DNA from 4 places in the Citrobacter telavivensis genome. Region 1 is predicted to be linked to each of the others. Evidence: predicted binding sites of a transcription regulator. Region 1 holds the regulator's gene; each other region holds the start of a gene.
The links. The regulator PurR, encoded in region 1, represses purine synthesis genes. The targets are predictions, from matches to a motif close to CANGCAAACGTTTGCNTG.
Positions count from the first base shown of each region.

Region 2: the regulator PurR is predicted to act here: its motif matches at 1,624-1,641, upstream of tusA (sulfurtransferase TusA).
Region 3: the regulator PurR is predicted to act here: its motif matches at 1,251-1,268, upstream of carA (glutamine-hydrolyzing carbamoyl-phosphate synthase small subunit).
Region 4: the regulator PurR is predicted to act here: its motif matches at 1,851-1,868, upstream of purT (formate-dependent phosphoribosylglycinamide formyltransferase).

Region 1 covers NZ_JBGUBF010000001.1:1,244,307-1,247,825, forward strand. The annotation lists gene punR (DNA-binding transcriptional activator PunR) at 1-916, shown strand, start outside; gene purR (HTH-type transcriptional repressor PurR) at 913-1,938, opposite strand; gene cydH (cytochrome bd-I oxidase subunit CydH) at 2,233-2,322, shown strand; gene ACERJC_RS05995 (MFS transporter) at 2,491-3,519, shown strand, end outside.
Region 2 covers NZ_JBGUBF010000003.1:350,100-353,618, forward strand. The annotation lists gene ACERJC_RS16330 (MFS transporter) at 1-92, shown strand, start outside; gene ACERJC_RS16335 (DcrB family lipoprotein) at 96-653, opposite strand; gene ACERJC_RS16340 (7-cyano-7-deazaguanine/7-aminomethyl-7-deazaguanine transporter) at 731-1,396, opposite strand; gene tusA (sulfurtransferase TusA) at 1,702-1,947, shown strand; gene zntA (Zn(II)/Cd(II)/Pb(II) translocating P-type ATPase ZntA) at 2,112-3,519, opposite strand, start outside.
Region 3 covers NZ_JBGUBF010000004.1:134,662-138,180, forward strand. The annotation lists gene ACERJC_RS17830 (LacI family DNA-binding transcriptional regulator) at 1-75, shown strand, start outside; gene dapB (4-hydroxy-tetrahydrodipicolinate reductase) at 209-1,030, shown strand; gene carA (glutamine-hydrolyzing carbamoyl-phosphate synthase small subunit) at 1,488-2,636, shown strand; gene carB (carbamoyl-phosphate synthase large subunit) at 2,655-3,519, shown strand, end outside.
Region 4 covers NZ_JBGUBF010000001.1:1,817,513-1,821,031, forward strand. The annotation lists gene ptrB (oligopeptidase B) at 1-212, opposite strand, end outside; gene ACERJC_RS08645 (tellurite resistance TerB family protein) at 300-959, opposite strand; gene yebF (protein YebF) at 1,054-1,407, opposite strand; gene yebG (DNA damage-inducible protein YebG) at 1,481-1,771, opposite strand; gene purT (formate-dependent phosphoribosylglycinamide formyltransferase) at 1,903-3,081, shown strand; gene kdgA (bifunctional 4-hydroxy-2-oxoglutarate aldolase/2-dehydro-3-deoxy-phosphogluconate aldolase) at 3,186-3,519, opposite strand, start outside.

The sequences.
Region 1 (3,519 bases):
ACTGGAAGTCGTTGATGCCGTGGCGCGCAACGGGAGTTTCAGCTCCGCCGCTCAGGAGTTGCACCGGGTGCCCTCAGCGGTCAGCTATACGGTCCGGCAACTGGAAGAGTGGCTGGCGGTCCCGCTCTTTGAACGTCGTCATCGCGATGTAGTACTGACCCCGGCGGGAGCCTGGTTTTTGAAAGAGGGCCGCTCTGTCATCAAAAAAATGCAGATCACGCGCCAGCAGTGTCAGCAGATAGCCAACGGCTGGCGTGGGCAACTTCCCATCGCGGTGGACAATATCGTGCGCCCTGAACGCACAAGACAGCTGATAGTCGATTTCTATCGCCACTTTGATGACGTGGAACTGCTGGTCTTTCAGGAGGTGTTCAATGGCGTCTGGGACGCGCTGTCAGATGGCAGGGTTGAACTCGCTATCGGCGCAACCCAGGCGATCCCGGTAGGAGGTCGATACACCTTCCGCGATATGGGCAAACTGAGCTGGTGTTGTGTCGTTGCCAGCACACATCCGCTGGCCGCCATGAGCGGGCCTTTAAGCGATGACACGTTGCGCAACTGGCCGTCACTGGTACTGGAAGATACCTCCCGCACGCTGCCGAAACGCGTGACCTGGCTGCTGGACAACCAGAAGCGGGTGGTGGTTCCGGACTGGGACTCTTCCGCGACCTGTATCAGCGCCGGACTTTGTGTCGGCATGGTGCCGACACATTTTGCCAAGCCGTATCTCAATAAGGGGCAGTGGGTGGCGTTGGATCTGGAGAACCCTTTCCCGGACGCAGCCTGTTGCCTGACCTGGCAGCAGAACGATATGTCACCTGCGCTGATCTGGCTGCTGGACTATCTGGGAGACAGCGAAACGCTGAACAAAGAGTGGCTGCGGGAGCCTGACGAGACTCCCGCAAAAGAGGTTTAACGGCGGTAGTCGCGGAAAGGGCCATCCGCAACGGAGCGGCGCTCCACCAGGCGTGGGTGGACTTCAATGGACTGTGACTCTTCGCGCTTATTGACGATACGGTCCAGCAGCATGTTAAAGGCCGTTTCACCCAGCGAATCTTTTGGCTGGTGGATGGTGGTCAATGCGGGCGTAAAGAAGCGGGCGTTGCGCACATTGTCATAGCCTATCAGCGACACGTCCTGCGGTACGCGCAGGCCCATCTCATCCGCAGCGCAAAGGGCACCCATTGCCATGATATCGCCGCCACAGAAGACCGCCGTCGGGCGATGCGCCTGCGACAGAATTTGCTGCATTGCACGGTAGCCGGATTCCGGTTCGAAGTCGCCCTGCACAATCCAGTTTTCCGGCACTTTAATCAGCGCTTCATCCATCGCCTTCATAAAACCGGCCAGACGGCCCGCGCCGGTGTTGCGCTCCATCAGTCCCGGGATCACGCCAATTTCGCGATGTCCGCGTTCGACAAGGTAACGGCCAGCCATATAACCGCCCTCAAAGGCGTTATCAATCACCGTATCGGTGAAGTCGGCTTTGGCTTCGCCCCAGTCCATGACCACCATCGGGATATGACGGTACTCTTCCAGCATCGAGAGCAGGGGTTCGGGATATTCGGAACACATCACCAGCAGGCCATCAACGCGTTTTTGCGCCATCATGGACAAATAGGCACGCTGTTTTTCCAGATTGTTCCAGACGTTACCGAGGATCAGGGTATAGCCTTTCTGGAAGCAGTTCTTTTCAACGGCTTCGATAATTTCGGCAAAGTAGGGGGCTTCGCTGCTGGTCGCCAGCAAGCCGATAGACTTGGTATGGTTGACCTTCAGACTACGGGCAACAGCGCTGGGGGAATAGTGCAATTCTTTGATTGCCGCCCACACTGCATTGCGTGTTTCTTCAGCGACGAAACGCGTTTTGTTAATTACGTGTGATACGGTTGTAGTGGAAACGTTTGCGCGTTTCGCTACATCTTTAATTGTTGCCATTAAATCTCACTCCAGACCCAACCTGAACATTAAAATATGCTAAGTAAACGTTTGCCTTTAATCATCCTGTGCGCAACGTCAGGGTTGCGGCATGCCGGGAAAACGCCACAGAGCGTCAGGAAGGGGTCAATGGCCGGTACGCTAATCAAGTAAGCGTCGAATTTTGGCTGATCTTAACGAAAAGGGGAAGTATTAAAAGCACATATCACTCTAAATCGTGGGAGATTTTTGCACTCAAGTGTGCAAAAATGCGCTATATCACTTTTTGTGTGGGAATAAAAAGGAGAAAAGTTGATGAGCACCGATCTGAAATTTTCATTAGTGACCACGTTTATTGTTCTGGCTTTAATCGTTGCTGGCGGTCTGACAGCGGCACTGCATTGATTTCCCTCGGGGGAGTGCCTGCTCCCTCGAACCTCCCGCCATATTGTTATCGAATCTGCAAAAGTCTTTTGTATTTTTGTTAACTTCTCTTTTTTTGTGATTGATGTCATGCTTTTGACTCTTAGTTAAGCCTCGCGCCTCATCGCGAAGAGCCGGAGTCATCACTGCATGAAAATTAATTATCCGTTACTGGCGCTGGCCATCGGCGCATTCGGCATCGGTACGACCGAATTCTCGCCAATGGGGCTGCTGCCCGTCATTGCGCGTGGCGTTGATGTGTCCATCCCCGCCGCAGGCATGTTGATTAGCGCCTATGCCGTCGGCGTGATGGTTGGGGCCCCGCTGATGACGCTGCTTCTGTCACATCGTGGACGCCGTAATGCGCTGATTTTTCTGATGGCTATCTTTACGCTTGGTAACGTGCTCTCGGCGATTTCGCCGGATTACACCACGCTGATGCTGTCACGCATTTTAACCAGCCTCAACCATGGCGCGTTCTTCGGCCTGGGTTCCGTTGTAGCAGCCAGCGTGGTGCCGAAGCACAAACAGGCCAGCGCCGTTGCCACGATGTTTATGGGGCTGACTATCGCCAATATCGGCGGCGTTCCGGCGGCGACCTGGCTGGGGGAAACCATCGGCTGGCGAATGTCGTTTATGGCGACAGCCGGTCTGGGCGTTATCTCGATGCTGAGTCTCTTTTTCTCGTTGCCGAAAGGCGGTGCCGGGGCGCGTCCGGAAGTGAAAAAAGAGCTGGCGGTGTTAATGCGTCCTCAGGTGCTCTCCGCGCTGCTGACTACCGTGTTGGGGGCGGGCGCTATGTTTACGCTGTATACCTATATTTCGCCTGTCCTGCAAAGCATCACCCATGCGACCCCGACCTTCGTGACCGGGATGCTGGTTCTGATTGGCGTGGGCTTCTCCATTGGTAACTACCTCGGCGGTAAACTGGCCGATCGCTCGGTTAACGGTACGCTGAAGGGCTTTTTGCTGCTGCTGATGGTGATTATGCTGGCTATCCCCTTGTTGGCTCAAAATGAACTGGGGGCGGCGGTCAGTATGGTGGTCTGGGGGGCGGCAACCTTTGCGGTGGTGCCTCCGCTGCAAATGCGCGTCATGCGTGTGGCTCACGAAGCGCCGGGCCTGTCGTCTTCCGTGAATATTGGCGCTTTTAATCTCGGAAATGCACTGGGTGCCGCC
Region 2 (3,519 bases), on a different contig from region 1:
CGGCGGGTCTGGTGGCGATTGCGCTACTGTTAACCTGGCGGTTAAAAAAACGGCCTCCGCAGGAATCGCCAGAGGCCGTTTCATCATCCTGACGGTTACTGAATAACCAGCGTATTGATGATGTTTTCCGCGGCCGTTTGCGCTTTCTGCTGGTCGTCAGCCGGCAGCGTAATTTGCAGGGTCAGCAGTTGGTTATCCACTTTACCCAGTACGACGGATGAGTAAGCGGTCTGGCCTTTCGCCGAGATAATGCTGTCTAACTGTTGCAGCGTGTGGCCTTTCAGCTCGATGGATTTGTTGGTCACCACCTGCAGTTGCGGGTCGCGGCTGCGCTGCTGATCTTCCAGACGTTTTGCCAGCACAGACAGCTCTTCGTTAGTGTTATCACCAACGATGACAATGACCGCTTTCTGGCCGGTCGCGTCAGAGTAAACGTGCATATTATTGGCCTGCGTACCCAGCTTGCCGCTCTGGTCAGTCATATCCGCCGGCAGGGAGAAACTCAGTTTGCCATCCAGCAGAGAAACCGGTTGACCGGTTGCGTTGCTTTCTGCCGCCGTGCCCTCTGCCGGCGCTTTCGTATCACTATTATCACAGGCCGCCAGCCCCATAACCAGCAGGCCAATACCGACATATTTAACCAGATTACGCATTGACTTCTTCCTTTCGATAAACGGCCATAACGGCTCATCCGTTCATCTTATCACAACCCGGAAAAGGAACCTTTAGCTCAACTTGCCTGCATCGCCGGGATTTCAGATTTATCTGCCAGTTTTTTCAGCAACATATTCAGTAATACGCCATACATCGGCAGGAAGAAAAGGATGCTGATCAGCACTTTAAAACAGTAATCGACGATGGCGATTTCCATCCAGTGCTCGGCCATAAAGGCATCCGGGCTGCGCCAGAACGCAATAAAGAAGAAGGCGAGGGTGTCGCTGACGTTGCCAAACAGCGTCGAGGCCGTCGGTGCCAGCCACCAACGGCGGTTTTGACGCAGGCGGTTAAAGACGTGCACATCGAGAATCTGTCCCAGCGCGTAGGCCATAAAACTGGCGACCGCGATACGGGCGACAAACAGATTGAAGTGCATCAGCGCCCCAAATCCCTGCCATGAACCCATATAGAACAGCGACGAAATCACATAGGAGATCAGCAGCGCCGGCATCATCACCGCAAAGATAATTCGACGGGCCAGCGGCGCGCCAAAAATCCGCACGGTCAGGTCGGTTGCGAGGAAAATAAAGGGAAAGCTAAACGCGCCCCAGGTGGTGTGGAAACCAAAAATGGAGACCGGAAGCTGGACCAGATAGTTGCTGGAGGTGATCACCAGCAAATGGAATAGCGATAGCCAGAACAACGCTTTCATGCGTTGTGATTGTGTAAATGCGTTCATATTGTACCTTTTTGATGGTTATTGGGGTGAGGGAACCCAATTCGTGCTACACGCTATTTTACTGCCATTTTGCTTTCGGGCAGTGCTCGCGCGCCGCACGTACTCCGTGTACGCGTCGGGCGCTGTGCGCTGGCCTTCAAATAAACTGGCTGCGCCAATAACGCGTCTTCGTTTTTTTAAGCCGCCGCATGATACTGCTTTGCGGCGGTAATGCAATGGCTATTTTTCACGCAATCGTTAACCTGATTGGCTTACTTCGGAACTGAGCGTAAACTACAGCCGTTTTTTTAGTGAATGAGACCATGATGAGCGATCTGTTTTCCTCTGCCGACCATACCCTTGATGCCCAGGGACTCCGCTGTCCGGAGCCGGTAATGATGGTGCGTAAAACCGTACGCAACATGCAGACCGGCGAAACACTGCTGATTGTGGCGGACGATCCGGCGACCACCCGTGACATTCCCGGCTTTTGTACCTTTATGGAACACGAGCTGGTGGCAAAAGAGACCGACTCTCTGCCGTATCGCTATCTGGTGCGTAAAGGCCAGTAAGCGACGCCGGATGGCGCTAACGCTCATCCGGCTTACAAAGGATAATGCACCGCGCACGGCCCGTAAGCCGGATGGCGCTAACGCTTATCTGGCCTACAAAGGATAATGCACCGCACACGGTTCGTAGGCCGGATAAGGCAACGCCGCCATCCGGCAAAAACACGTTATCCTTTACGTAACAATCTCAGGGCGTTGGCGGTGACCAGCACCGTTGCCCCGGTATCCGCCAGCACCGCCAGCCACAGGCCGGTCATCCCGAGCAGCGTGGTGACGAGAAATATCCCTTTCAGCCCCAGCGCAATGGTGATGTTCTGACGAATATTGGCGTGGGTCGCGCGCGCCAGTTGGATCATCTGCACCAGCCCCGTGAGGCGGTTATGCGTCAGTGCGGCGTCCGCGGTTTCCAGCGCCACGTCGGTGCCGCTACCCATCGCGATACCAATGGCGGCGGCCTTCATTGCCGGCGCATCGTTAATGCCATCACCCACCATCGCCAGCGGTGACTGCTGATTCAGCGCGGTGACCGCTTTCACTTTATCTTCCGGCAGCAATCCTGCGTTAAATGCCAGACCCAGTTCGCCGGCAATGGCTGCCGCCGCGCGCGGGTTATCGCCGGTCAGGATCACACCCTTCACACCCAGCGCGTTAAGTTCGCTGATGGCGGTGCGGGCATCGTCGCGCAGCGTATCCTGCAAGGCGATTACCCCGATTACACGTTCGTTGCGCAGAACCAGAACGACGGTCTGTCCGGCGCTTTCGAGCTGGTTAATCTCTCCGGCAAAGGCGTCGGCAGGACGTTTCCCGGCGGCGCAAATCAGAACGCTTTCGCCATTCACCTGCGCTTCAATCCCTGATCCCACCAGCGCCCGTTGCCCTTCGGCGACCGGGATTGTTAACCCTGTGGTTTGCGCTTCGCGAACAATGGCCTGTGCCAGCGGGTGCGTTGCGCCCTGTTCGACGGCCGCCGCCAGCGTCAGTAGTTCAGACTCGCTGACACCGGTCGCCGGGTGAATCGCCGTCACGCGCGGTTTCCCCACGGTCAGCGTCCCGGTTTTATCAAAGGCGACCTGCGTGATACGGCCTAACTGTTCCAGCGCCGCGCCGCCTTTAATCAATGCCCCGCGACGGGCCGCCGCCGCCAGGCCGGAAGTGATAGCTGCTGGCGTGGAAATCACCAGCGCACACGGACAGCCGATCAGCAGCAGCGTTAACCCTTTATAAATCCACTCCTGCCAGGCGCCGGCGAACAACAGCGGTGGGACGAGCGTCACCAGCAGGGCAATGGCCATAATCGCTGGCGTATAAATCCGGCTGAAGCGGTCGATAAAACGCTCAATTGGCGCGCGGCGTTCCTCGGCCTCTTCGATTAACTTCAGGATCCGGTCAATCGCGCTGGCACCCGGTTCGCAGACGACTTCCAGCGTGACGAGACGGTCCACGCTGGTGGCTCCTGCCGGTACTTTTTCGCCGGTGGCGCGTTCTACCGGGATCGATTCGCCCGTCAGCGCACTCTCATCAAAACTGGCAAAACCGGAGATCAGTTTACCGTCGGCAGGCAAACGTCCCCCGGCG
Region 3 (3,519 bases), on a different contig from region 1:
GGAAACGATGAGCCGGCGAAACGCATTATTCTGCCGCCGGCGCTGGTGGTCAGAGAATCATGTGGTTTTCGCTGACCGTCATGCTTTTTACTGATATCTCTCTGTGTTTATCATTAAATTCTAATTATCGACGTTTTTGGCTAGCGGCATGACGATGTGCTGGGTAATCTGAAAACGATTTACATCATTTTAACGTAAGAGAATAACTATGCATGATGCACAGGTCCGTGTCGCAATAGCGGGCGCGGGTGGCCGTATGGGCCGCCAGTTAATTCAGGCAGCGCTACAGATGGAAGGCGTTGCACTTGGTGCGGCGCTTGAGCGCGAGGGATCGTCACTGCTGGGCAGCGATGCCGGAGAACTGGCGGGCGTCGGGAAGACCGGCGTTACCGTGCAAAGTAGCCTTGAGGCGGTAAAAGGGGATTTCGATGTGTTTATCGATTTTACCCGTCCGGAAGGTACGCTGAATCATCTGGCATTTTGTCGTCAGCATGGTAAAGGGATGGTCATTGGCACCACCGGTTTTGACGATGCGGGAAAACAGGCGATTCGCGATGCCGCCCAGGAGATGGGTATTGTCTTCGCGGCGAACTTTAGCGTTGGCGTCAACGTGATGCTCAAGCTGCTGGAAAAGGCGGCGAAGGTGATGGGTGACTACACCGACATCGAAATCATTGAAGCGCACCACCGCCATAAGGTTGATGCGCCGTCAGGCACCGCGCTGGCGATGGGCGAGGCGATTGCCCATGCGCTGGATAAAGATCTGAAAGCATGCGCCGTCTACAGTCGCGAAGGCTATACCGGCGAACGTGTACCGGGAACGATTGGTTTTGCCACCGTGCGCGCCGGAGACATTGTGGGCGAACATACCGCCATGTTTGCAGATATCGGTGAGCGCATCGAAATCACCCACAAAGCGTCCAGTCGTATGACTTTTGCCAACGGTGCCGTCAGATCGGCACTTTGGGTGAGTACAAAGCAAAACGGTCTTTTTGATATGCGAGATGTGCTTGATCTCAACAATTTATAGTCAATTATTACCTTTCGTGATGTGGTTATTGTAATCTCAATGCATTGATTACATAGGGCAATATTTTTATTGCCCTTTTATTTTGCACGTTTACGGCTGTTATCTTAATTAATGGCAAGAAAACTCATCTTTTCTCGCTGTTTTACGTTATCTGATTGTAAATTTTGACCATATGGTCCACTTTTTCAAAGCGTAAGACTGTTTTTCACGCATAATTGTTCACGCAAGCGTTTTCCTGCCAGGGTTAGGTGATCTTTTTGCCTGTTAAATTCGATGAATTCATCCTGAGTCGTAAAAGAATATAAAAAATACCGCCTTTAAGTTGACTTTTGCCTGCCTTATCTCCAGAATGCCGCCGTTTGCCAGAAATCCACGGGTAAGCAAATTTGCATTGATCTATGCTATGAAAGTGCATTAATATGCAAATAAAGTGAGTGAATATTCTCTGGAGGGTGTTTTGATTAAGTCAGCGCTATTGGTTCTGGAAGACGGAACCCAGTTTCACGGTCGGGCCATAGGGGCAACAGGTTCGGCGGTTGGGGAAGTCGTTTTCAATACTTCAATGACCGGTTATCAAGAAATCCTCACTGATCCTTCCTATTCCCGCCAAATCGTTACTCTTACTTATCCCCATATTGGTAATGTCGGCACCAATGCCGCCGATGAAGAATCCTCCCAGGTCCATGCGCAAGGCCTCGTCATTCGTGACCTGCCGCTGATTGCCAGCAACTTCCGCAATACCGAAGACCTTTCTTCTTACCTGAAACGCCATAACATCGTGGCGATTGCCGATATCGATACCCGTAAGCTGACGCGTCTGCTGCGTGAGAAAGGGGCGCAAAACGGTTGCATCATCGCGGGCGATAACCTGGATGCCGCGCTGGCGCTGGAAAAAGCAAAAGCGTTCCCGGGCCTGAACGGAATGGATTTGGCGAAAGAAGTGACCACCACGGAATCATACAGCTGGACGCAGGGGAGCTGGACGCTGGCCGATGACCTGCCGGAAGCGAAGACAGAAAGCGAGCTGCCCTTCCACGTTGTTGCCTACGATTTTGGCGCCAAGCGCAACATCCTGCGCATGCTGGTAGACAGAGGCTGTCGCCTGACGGTCGTTCCGGCAAAAACGTCGGCGGAAGAAGTGCTGAAGATGAATCCGGACGGGATCTTCCTGTCGAACGGTCCTGGTGACCCGGCGCCGTGCGATTACGCTATCGACGCGATTCAGAAATTCCTCGAGACCGATATTCCGGTATTTGGCATCTGCTTAGGCCATCAGTTGCTGGCACTGGCAAGCGGGGCGAAAACCGTGAAGATGAAATTCGGTCACCACGGCGGTAACCATCCGGTCAAAGATATCGACAACAATACGGTGATGATTACGGCCCAGAACCACGGCTTTGCGGTGGATGAAGCGTCCATGCCGGCAAATCTACGCGTCACCCACAAGTCGCTGTTCGATGGCACCTTGCAGGGGATTCATCGCACCGACAAACCGGCATTCAGCTTCCAGGGCCACCCGGAAGCGAGCCCGGGACCTCACGATGCCGCGCCGTTGTTCGACCACTTTATCGAGTTAATTGAGCTTTACCGTCAGTCCGCGAAATAATCAGGAGTTAAGAGAGCCATGCCAAAACGTACAGACATAAAAAGTATCCTGATTCTGGGCGCGGGTCCGATTGTTATCGGTCAGGCGTGTGAGTTTGACTACTCCGGTGCGCAGGCGTGTAAAGCGCTGCGTGAAGAGGGTTACCGCGTCATCCTCGTGAACTCCAACCCGGCAACCATCATGACCGACCCGGAAATGGCCGATGCGACCTACATCGAGCCGATTCACTGGGAAGTGGTCCGCAAAATCATTGAAAAAGAGCGCCCGGACGCGGTGCTGCCGACCATGGGCGGTCAGACGGCGCTGAACTGCGCGCTGGAACTGGAGCGTCAGGGGGTGCTTGCCGAGTTCGGTGTGACCATGATTGGTGCTACGGCTGACGCGATTGATAAAGCAGAAGACCGTCGCCGTTTCGACATCGCGATGAAAAAAATCGGTCTCGACACAGCACGCTCCGGTATTGCCCATACGCTGGAAGAAGCGTTGGCGGTAGCGGCCGACGTCGGTTATCCGTGTATCATCCGTCCGTCCTTTACGATGGGCGGCACCGGCGGCGGCATCGCTTACAACCGCGAAGAGTTTGAAGAGATTTGTACCCGCGGTCTGGATCTCTCCCCAACCAACGAGCTGCTGATTGATGAATCGCTGATTGGCTGGAAAGAGTACGAGATGGAAGTGGTGCGTGATAAAAACGACAACTGCATCATCGTCTGCTCCATCGAGAACTTCGATGCGATGGGTATTCACACCGGTGACTCCATCACCGTTGCGCCTGCCCAGACGCTGACCGACAAAGAATATCAAATCATGCGTAACGCTTCGATGGCGGTACTGCGTGAAATCGGCGTTGAAACCGGCGGTTCGAACGTTCAGTTTGCGGTGA
Region 4 (3,519 bases), 570 kb from region 1:
GGAGGAATGCGATCGATAATTTCTTTCAGCACACGTTCCTGCAACGCCTGCTGCGTAGACATGACCTGATGTCCGTAGCAGTTTTCCTGTTTCAGGTAATCCAGCACATCCGGCTGCGAACGGGTGTCGTCCCGCAGCCAGTAGTAATTATCAATGCGTGTGTCGCCATGGAGAGTCATGGCGTGGGGAATGCGATTGGCTTTCGGCAGCATGTTATTGTTCTTTCGTCTTTATACACCCTCTAAGGGTGGCAAAACTGACGAATGATGCAAGCGAAACATGCCGCCGACGGTATTCGGTTAACCGGGTAGCGCCTGTTTTTGCTGTTTCAGATCCTGCTCGATGCCGTCACGGACATCCTGTGGGATCTTCAACGCATCGCCCAGCGCGTTCAGGTAGCTACGTTCCATAAAGTGGTCGATGTCAATGGCTGCACAACTGAGGAAATAGATCTCCAGCGCCTCTTCCTCGTTGCGGATCCCCTGCGACAGACGCTGTGGATCCAGCGGTTGTTCAATCGCCTGTTCGATGAATGCGCGCCCCTGTTCTTCAACGCCCGCTTCACGTAGCTGCTGTTCGATTGCCGCCCGTTCTTTGGCGTCGATGTGACCGTCGCTTTTCGCCGCGAAAACCAGCGCCAGAATCAGGCGTTCGGTACGGACATCCAGCGGTGTGCTTTGCGCGCCAAACTGCGGTTCATCCTGATGAGCCGCGCGAACTTTATCCTTGTACTTGTTCCACAACACGCTACCCGCCACCGCGCCGCCACCGACCAACAGCGCACTAGTGCCGTATTTGCTGAGCAGTTTGCGGGAAGATTTGTTGGCGAGCAGTAACCCTGCCAGGCCACCCAGCGCACCGGGTACCAGCAGCTTACTTAATCCCTGTTCCCCTGAAGAGGACGAAGACGATCCGTTTTGCCCGAGAAGAGAGTGTAATTGATTAAGCCAGTTAGCCATTTTATCCCTCAAGTACTGACAATGAATTCTCAAAGCGTACCCGAGGGGATGTCAGGAAATGTCTGCCAGCGCTAAAGATGCGCAAATGTTCGCGCTATTGCTGGCGGTATTGCGCCGTGCCGGCCTTGCAGTCGACCTTCACCTGATAATGAATATCCGCGCTTTTTCCACGCACGGTCAGTGGCACCGTCCATTTCCCGTCCTGCCCTGTAATCTCTTTCGGATTAGCCCAGACAACCGGATCGGCCTGCCCCACCCGTTTTTGATCGTCTGCCCAGCGCACCACGCGATTTTGCTGATAATCACGTTTCACACTTGCGGCAATGCCTGCCGCATCGAGACCCTCACACGGGGGGAATTTCACGGTTTTACTGTCAGTGTCCGCAGCAGACACCGACAGACTGGCGCCTAACAACAGCAGGCTGATTAACGCACCTTTTCTTTTCATACTTTTCCTTTACCCAATAGCACATTGATTCAGGAAAAAGCATGGTACAAAACGTCAGGAGCGCAAGTCAGATTCAGGCCGCCTGAGTATCGTCTCCGGCAGAGGCGTCATTCTCAACCGCCTGCGGAGAAGGCAACTTACCGGTTTTGAGGATGGTGCTCAGCACCTCTTTTTGTTCTGCCAGCCACAACGACAGCGCTTCACGCTGTTCGTCTTCCAGTGCTAACGGCGACTGTTCAAGCCAGGTGTCGAGCAGATCCGCCGTATCCAGCATCTTGTCATACGCATCGGCTTCCTTTTTGCTGGTAAATGACATTTTTTCCTCACCTTCCCGAATGACTACGTATTTAACTTCAACCGCCATGTTGCAGCCTCTCAATATTACTGTAATTATGTACAGTATATTCTATTTTACCGCTGAAATCAACCTGGCAATAAAGACAGACGCAAACGTTTTCGTATATACTGCGGCCAAATTTGTTGGGGGATATATTCATGACGTTATTAGGCACAGCGCTGCGTCCGGCAGCAACTCGAGTGATGTTATTGGGTTCAGGCGAACTGGGTAAAGAAGTGGCCATCGAGTGCCAACGCCTCGGTGTGGAAGTCATCGCGGTGGACCGGTATGCCGACGCACCGGCAATGCACGTCGCGCATCGTTCACACGTCATCAATATGCTGGATGGCGACGCGCTTCGCCGCATCGTTGAACTGGAAAAACCGCACTATATCGTACCGGAGATCGAAGCCATCGCCACGGACATGCTGGTGACGCTGGAACAGGAAGGGTTGAACGTCGTGCCCTGTGCACGCGCGACAAAGCTGACGATGAACCGTGAAGGTATCCGCCGTCTGGCGGCGGAAGAACTGGCGCTGCCCACCTCGACCTTCCGTTTCGCCGACAGCGAAGCCACCTTCCGCACCGCCGTGGCTGAAATCGGTTATCCCTGCATTGTCAAACCGGTGATGAGTTCTTCCGGCAAGGGGCAAAGCTTCATTCGTACTGAAGCGCAGCTGACGCAGGCGTGGGACTACGCGCAACAGGGAGGTCGCGCGGGCGCAGGTAGGGTGATCGTCGAAGGCGTCGTGAAGTTTGATTTTGAAATTACCCTGCTCACCGTAAGCGCCGTCGACGGCGTCCACTTTTGCGCCCCGATAGGTCATCGTCAGGAGGACGGCGATTATCGTGAATCCTGGCAGCCGCAGCAGATGAGCGCGCTGGCGCTGGAACGCGCTCAGGAAATTGCCCGTAAGGTGGTGTTATCTCTGGGAGGTCATGGTCTGTTTGGCGTGGAGCTGTTTGTCTGCGGTGATGACGTTATTTTCAGCGAAGTCTCCCCTCGCCCGCACGATACCGGCATGGTGACGCTGATTTCTCAGGATCTGTCGGAGTTTGCCCTGCATGTACGCGCCTTCCTTGGCCTGCCCGTGGGTGCCATTCGTCAGTATGGTCCGGCCGCCTCTGCGGTAATTTTACCGCGACTGACCAGTCAGGACGTGACGTTTGGCAATGTTCAGAACGCCGTCGGTGCCGGTTTGCAGGTTCGTTTCTTTGGTAAGCCGGAAATTGATGGAACGCGTCGCCTGGGTGTGGCGCTGGCAACGGCTGACAACGTTGATGAGGCGATTGAACGTGCGAAGAACGCGGCGGCACAGGTGAAAGTGGCTGGTTAAGGAACAGATCTGTAGGCCGGATAAGGCATTAGCGCCGCCATCCGGCAAAGCCCGATACTGGCGCTAACGCGTCTTATCGGGCTCACGGTTTACACGTTGGTAGCTTACAGCTTCGCGCCTTCAACCGCTTCACGCGCCAGTTTGGTGATGCGATCGTAATCACCGGCTTCCAGCGCGTCGTTCGGCACCAGCCAGGAACCGCCGATGCACAGCACGCTTTTCAGCGCCAGGTAATCACGGTAGTTGGCCGGGGAGATGCCGCCAGTCGGGCAGAAACGCACCTGAGAGAATGGACCCGCAATAGCCTGCAGCGCTTTCGTACCGCCGTTAGCTTCTGCCGGGAAGAATTTGAACTCTTTCAAACCGTAGTCCATGCCCAGCATCAGTTCAGAAACGGTGCTGATGCCCGGGATCAGCGAGATTGTGCCTTCGGTTGCC